DNA from 2 places in the Paenibacillus sp. FSL R7-0340 genome. Region 2 is predicted to be linked to the other one. Evidence: a T-box and tRNA genes for the amino acid it is inferred to sense, from the RefSeq annotation. Region 2 holds a T-box; the other holds one or more tRNA genes.

Region 1 (3,420 bases), on a different contig from region 2:
GGTTTGCCTGGGATTGTCCTTTTACTGGGATTGAAAATAGTATTATTCGGACAGGCCATATGAAAACTTAAATGTTATTGTTTCTATTTTTAAAATATAGTTGACGGCGAATTCAAAAATGTGATACATTAATTCTCGGCCCTTAAAGCCCGGGAATTTTTTGTGAGAACAACATTTGAATGAAATTAAAAAATAATTTTAAAAAAAAGTGTTGACTTAAATCCCGAATGTGTGTTATATTAATCAAGTCGCCGCTGAGATGCGGTGGTGAAACAAAGTAAGACATAATGCAGGTTTGATCTTTGAAAACTGAACAACGAGTGAGTAAAACGATTTTGTTCGCAAAATCAAACAAGAGATATTTTTATCTCGTCAGTTTCAAAATGAGCTTATCGCTCTTTCTATAAACCAACTTCGGTTGGTCTTTAATGGAGAGTTTGATCCTGGCTCAGGACGAACGCTGGCGGCGTGCCTAATACATGCAAGTCGAGCGGGGTTGTTTAGAAGCTTGCTTCTAAACAACCTAGCGGCGGACGGGTGAGTAACACGTAGGCAACCTGCCCACAAGACAGGGATAACTACCGGAAACGGTAGCTAATACCCGATACATCCTTTTCCTGCATGGGAGAAGGAGGAAAGACGGAGCAATCTGTCACTTGTGGATGGGCCTGCGGCGCATTAGCTAGTTGGTGGGGTAAAGGCCTACCAAGGCGACGATGCGTAGCCGACCTGAGAGGGTGATCGGCCACACTGGGACTGAGACACGGCCCAGACTCCTACGGGAGGCAGCAGTAGGGAATCTTCCGCAATGGGCGAAAGCCTGACGGAGCAACGCCGCGTGAGTGATGAAGGTTTTCGGATCGTAAAGCTCTGTTGCCAGGGAAGAACGTCTTGTAGAGTAACTGCTACAAGAGTGACGGTACCTGAGAAGAAAGCCCCGGCTAACTACGTGCCAGCAGCCGCGGTAATACGTAGGGGGCAAGCGTTGTCCGGAATTATTGGGCGTAAAGCGCGCGCAGGCGGCTCTTTAAGTCTGGTGTTTAATCCCGAGGCTCAACTTCGGGTCGCACTGGAAACTGGGGAGCTTGAGTGCAGAAGAGGAGAGTGGAATTCCACGTGTAGCGGTGAAATGCGTAGATATGTGGAGGAACACCAGTGGCGAAGGCGACTCTCTGGGCTGTAACTGACGCTGAGGCGCGAAAGCGTGGGGAGCAAACAGGATTAGATACCCTGGTAGTCCACGCCGTAAACGATGAATGCTAGGTGTTAGGGGTTTCGATACCCTTGGTGCCGAAGTTAACACATTAAGCATTCCGCCTGGGGAGTACGGTCGCAAGACTGAAACTCAAAGGAATTGACGGGGACCCGCACAAGCAGTGGAGTATGTGGTTTAATTCGAAGCAACGCGAAGAACCTTACCAGGTCTTGACATCCCTCTGACCGGTCTAGAGATAGGCCTTTCCTTCGGGACAGAGGAGACAGGTGGTGCATGGTTGTCGTCAGCTCGTGTCGTGAGATGTTGGGTTAAGTCCCGCAACGAGCGCAACCCTTATGCTTAGTTGCCAGCAGGTCAAGCTGGGCACTCTAAGCAGACTGCCGGTGACAAACCGGAGGAAGGTGGGGATGACGTCAAATCATCATGCCCCTTATGACCTGGGCTACACACGTACTACAATGGCCGGTACAACGGGAAGCGAAATCGCGAGGTGGAGCCAATCCTAGAAAAGCCGGTCTCAGTTCGGATTGTAGGCTGCAACTCGCCTACATGAAGTCGGAATTGCTAGTAATCGCGGATCAGCATGCCGCGGTGAATACGTTCCCGGGTCTTGTACACACCGCCCGTCACACCACGAGAGTTTACAACACCCGAAGTCGGTGGGGTAACCCGCAAGGGAGCCAGCCGCCGAAGGTGGGGTAGATGATTGGGGTGAAGTCGTAACAAGGTAGCCGTATCGGAAGGTGCGGCTGGATCACCTCCTTTCTATGGAGAATCGTTTCCTGCAACGGAAACATTCAAATATGAAGCATAAGCTTCAAAACTCAGGTTTAGGCCTGTTACTCACTCGTTGCTCAGTTTTGAGAGCTCAAACTCTCGAACGTTTGGTGGCGATAGCGGAGGGGTTCCACACGTACCCATCCCGAACACGACCGTTAAGCCCTCCAGCGCCGATGGTACTTGGACCGCAGGGTCCTGGGAGAGTAGGACGTCGCCAAGCGCAACCACTAAAGAAGAACTTCTTTGGTGGTTTATTATGGGCCCTTAGCTCAGCTGGTTAGAGCGCACCCCTGATAAGGGTGAGGTCGGTGGTTCGAGTCCACTAGGGCCCACCATATAACTTTATATTTACTTTTGGGGCCATAGCTCAGCTGGGAGAGCGCCTGCCTTGCAAGCAGGAGGTCAGCGGTTCGATCCCGCTTGGCTCCACCAAAAAGATTTATTATCATTGCACCTTGAAAACTGGATACCGAAACGAAATTGCGTTTTAGAATATTCCTTTAAGCTGATCTTGTGTAAACAAGTGAAATAAAGGTAGCAGGTAAGGAAAGATCTTTTGCCTTTGGCAAAAATCATTCTTTATCGAACATCGACATTTTCTTTCTTTGAAAGAAAAGTCTAGGTTAAGCTACAAAGAGCACACGGAGGATGCCTAGGCGCCAGGAGCCGACGAAGGACGTGGCGAACAACGATAAGGCCTCGGGGAGCTGTAAGCAAGCTTTGATCCGGGGATGTCCGAATGGGGAAACCCGGCTGTCTTCATCGACAGTCACTTTCTGCTGAATACATAGGCAGAATAGAGGCAGACCAGGGGAACTGAAACATCTAAGTACCCTGAGGAAGAGAAAACAATAGTGATTCCGTCAGTAGCGGCGAGCGAACGCGGATTAGCCCAAACCAAGGAGCTTGCTCCTTGGGGTTGTGGGACGTCTCACATGGAGTTACAAAGGAACCGGTTAGATGAAGAGGTCTGGAAAGGCCCGCCAGAGAAGGTAAAAGCCCTGTAGTTCAAAACTTGTTCTCTCCGAGACGGATCCCGAGTAGTGCGGGGCACGTGAAACCCCGTATGAATCCGGCAGGACCATCTGCCAAGGCTAAATACTCCCTGGCGACCGATAGTGAAGCAGTACCGTGAGGGAAAGGTGAAAAGCACCCCGGAAGGGGAGTGAAATAGATCCTGAAACCGTGTGCTTACAAGAAGTCAGAGCCCGATCTATGGGTGATGGCGTGCCTTTTGTAGAATGAACCGGCGAGTTACGTTCCCGTGCAAGGTTAAGGTGAAGAGCTGAAGCCGCAGCGAAAGCGAGTCTGAATAGGGCGACTTGAGTACGTGGACGTAGACCCGAAACCGGGTGATCTACCCCTGTCCAGGGTGAAGGTGCGGTAACACGCACTGGAGGCCCGAACCCACGCATGTTGAAAAA
Region 2 (3,420 bases):
CGATGGTTTGAACGGATGCTGTGCCGGATCAAATCCGTCGATATCCGCATACAAAGTCAGAAAAGCGTGTGTATTTACAAGCGTATCCACCAGCTTCGATTTAGCCTCACCTACAATGCCTTTGGAAAAACGTTTGCTATTCCATGGTGCACTATCAGACAGCAATGCCCAGCGGAAAGCATCTGTACCGTACTCGTCAATCACTTCCCACGGATCAATAACATTACCCTTGGATTTAGACATTTTCTGCCCCTGCTCATCCAGTACATGGCCTGTCGCCATGACAGCTTTATAAGGAGCTTTGCCAGTCAGCATAGTCGAAACCGCAAGCAAGCTATAGAACCAGCCACGAGTCTGGTCAATCCCTTCACAGATCATATCTGCCGGAAATTGCTGCTCGAACGTTTCATTATTTTCAAAAGGATAATGATGCTGTGCAAACGGCATGGAGCCACTATCGAACCATACGTCGATTACTTCCGGTGTACGAGTCATTTCGTATTTACCGCATTGGCTACGAACCTTAATATCATCTACATATGGTTTGTGCAGCTCGATGTCCGCTGGTACATCGCCAATCGCACGTTCCCTCAATTCAGCAATACTATGCGGAGCGAACTGTTCTCCAGTTTCCTCACAAACCCAGATGTTTAGTGGTGTACCCCAATAGCGATCGCGACTGATGTTCCAATCCACCAGTTCCTCCAAAAACTTGCCAAAACGTCCTTCACGTATATGCCCCGGGTACCATTCGACTTCGCTGTTGTTGGCAATCAATTGATCCTTGATCGCAGTTGTTTTGATAAACCAGCTGTCCATAGCATAGTACAATAATGGAGTATCGCAGCGCCAGCAGAACGGATAGCTATGCTCGTATTTTTCCTTGCTGTACAGCAAACCTTTTTCGGACAGCATTTTAACAATATCTACATCACAGTCTTTCACAAAACGGCCTGCAAAATCAGTGATTTCCTCTACATAGTTACCTTGAAGATCCACCACGTTGATGAACTCAACACCATTTTCACGACATACCCGGTAATCATCCTCACCATGCGCCGGAGCCATATGAACGATACCTGTACCGCTGGAGTCTGTTACGAACTTCGCACCCAGAATCTGATTACCCTTCTCAACCTGAAAATACGTAAATGGCGGGGTATACGTTTGGCCAACCAGTTCTGAACCGGATAGTGTGCCAATCACTTCATGATCGCCTTTAATTACGTCCTCAACCAGATTTTTAGCAACGATGTATACACCGTCTTCCTGCTTCACACGTGCATATTCCAGTTCAGGGTTGACGGCGAGCGCCACGTGACTCGGCAAGGTCCAGGGTGTTGTCGTCCAAGCCAGTACATATTCACCACTGCTATGCAACTTGAATTTCGCCGTGGCACTCAGATCCTTCACATCTTTGTAGCCCTGCGCTACTTCATGAGAACTTAGCGTCGTCTGACAATCCGGGCAATACGGACTCACACGATGACCACGATACAGCAGATCTTTTTCATGAATTGTCGCCAAAATGTTCCATACGCTCTCGATATAGTTATTATCCAATGTAATGTACGGGTTATCGAGGTCAGTCCAGTATCCGATCGCTTCGGTTAGATCACGCCATTGTTGCTCGTACTCAAACACGCTTGCCTTACATTTTTTAATAAACTTTTCAACGCCATATTCTTCAATTTCAGGTTTGTGGGAGATTCCCAGTTGCTTTTGTACACCCAATTCTACCGGCAAGCCATGCGTGTCCCAGCCTGCCTTACGTACGACGCGGTATCCCTTCATTGTCTGATAGCGGCCTACAAAATCCTTAATTACACGGCCCAGCACGTGACCGATATGCGGTTTACCGTTAGCTGTTGGTGGGCCCTCATAAAATACAAAATTTGGCTTTCCTTCACGATTTGTGATGGATTTACGGAATGTGTCCTCTTGTTTCCATTTGCTCAGGATGCGCAGGTCACGGGACCGTGCTTTTTCTTTAACATCCACTCTGTTCATACTGTCATACTCCCTCTCTGCTCATCATTGATTTCCCTAGCATTTCCTAAAAAAAGCAACAAAAAAAGCCCCATCCCTGTAAAGGGACGAGACTGTGCTCGCGTTACCACCCTGATTCCGTAAAAACAGACCATTCTAAAATACAGTCTCATCACGGCTCTCTGAGCCCCACTCAACTACAGCAGGGCGCCATTATAACGCATGGCAAACGGTGATTGCTTACACACGCCATAAATCTTAAGCGCTTCAGCTCACTTCTCCGGGAGGATCTTCGGTCATGTTCTGAACGTTGGCTTGCACCGGAAGGCCAACTCTCTGAGGGACAAATCATGACGTACTCGTTCCCATCAACGAATTAAACATGTTAAATTCATCGAATATTAAACCAGCAACATCGTTGCCTTGAATAACAACCATCAGCCGACAGACGGATAATCATTGAATTCAGTATAGTATTTACAGTTATAGCCTGTTTAAAGATAAAAGTCAACCCTAACAAAGCCTAATAAAAGCTTGTCAGAAATGAAATTAGTAAATTTCTTTCATCTCACGCTCGCGCTCCAGTACTTCGCGTTCCCGGTTTTCAAGGGCTTCCCAGCCGTCTTGGCTTAACAAGTCAAGCTGCGCTTCCACCAGTGTACGAAACCGTGCTCGGTAAATCGATGCCTGCTTCTTCAGTTCTTCAACCTCCAACGCGATCTTGCGGGATTTAGACAATGCTTCGTTCACAATACGGTCCGCATTTTTTTCCGCTTCCTTCACGATCAGTTGGGATTCTTTCTTGGCGTTGTTACGAACTTCATCAGCCGCTTCCTGCGCCACGATAATCGTCTTACTCAGCGTATCCTCAATGGTCGCGAAATGATCGAGCTTCTCCTGTACGTTCAACAACTCGGTGCTCAGTTCTTTATTTTCACGAATAACGCCCTCGTAATCTTTGATCACCTGATCCAAAAATTCATTAACCTGATCCTCATCATAACCGCGAAGCCGGCGGGCAAATTCCTTGTTATGTATATCCAATGGCGTTAATGGCATGCCGTCCACCTCCTATAAGATTGACAAAAATTACATTTTCCGCGTCACGACGCTCACTATCATCTATCGGTCATCATACCCCGTTTTGTGAATACTGTACAGAGCAAAATCGTTCCAGTTCTTCGCTATAGCTTAATTCTTTCGACAGAAAGCTCGTGATTCCTGCCTACAGCTATACAAACTTACCAATTTTGACACGGAATCTTCCCTTTTTTGTCATCCCGTCTGTTTCAAGCACTTTGAAACGCCCAAAACCCTGCATGGAAATAACGTCCCCAGCTTTAAGTGGAGTGGATGGATTCTCCTCCACCTTCCAATTTACCCGGCACCGTCCCGCCCGAATCGGTGTTAATATTTTACTGCGGCTTAGCT

The links. The T-box of region 2 lies ahead of ileS (isoleucine--tRNA ligase). A T-box ahead of a tRNA ligase gene usually reads a tRNA of that ligase, here a tRNA-Ile.
Region 1: it has a tRNA-Ile gene. The T-box ahead of ileS (isoleucine--tRNA ligase) is inferred to sense a tRNA for this amino acid. The anticodon was not compared.

Annotation. Positions count from the first base shown of each region.
Region 1 is NZ_JBBOBY010000003.1:238,381-241,800, reverse strand. It holds gene MKX59_RS27085 (pro-sigmaK processing inhibitor BofA family protein) at 1-63, shown strand, start outside; rRNA gene MKX59_RS27080 (16S ribosomal RNA) at 426-1,981, shown strand; rRNA gene rrf (5S ribosomal RNA) at 2,100-2,216, shown strand; tRNA gene MKX59_RS27070 (tRNA-Ile) at 2,255-2,331, shown strand; tRNA gene MKX59_RS27065 (tRNA-Ala) at 2,353-2,428, shown strand; rRNA gene MKX59_RS27060 (23S ribosomal RNA) at 2,618-3,420, shown strand, end outside.
Region 2 is NZ_JBBOBY010000001.1:2,238,568-2,241,987, reverse strand. It holds gene ileS (isoleucine--tRNA ligase) at 1-2,010, opposite strand, end outside; T-box leader at 2,090-2,370, opposite strand; gene MKX59_RS09960 (DivIVA domain-containing protein) at 2,539-3,048, opposite strand; gene MKX59_RS09955 (YlmH family RNA-binding protein) at 3,221-3,420, opposite strand, start outside.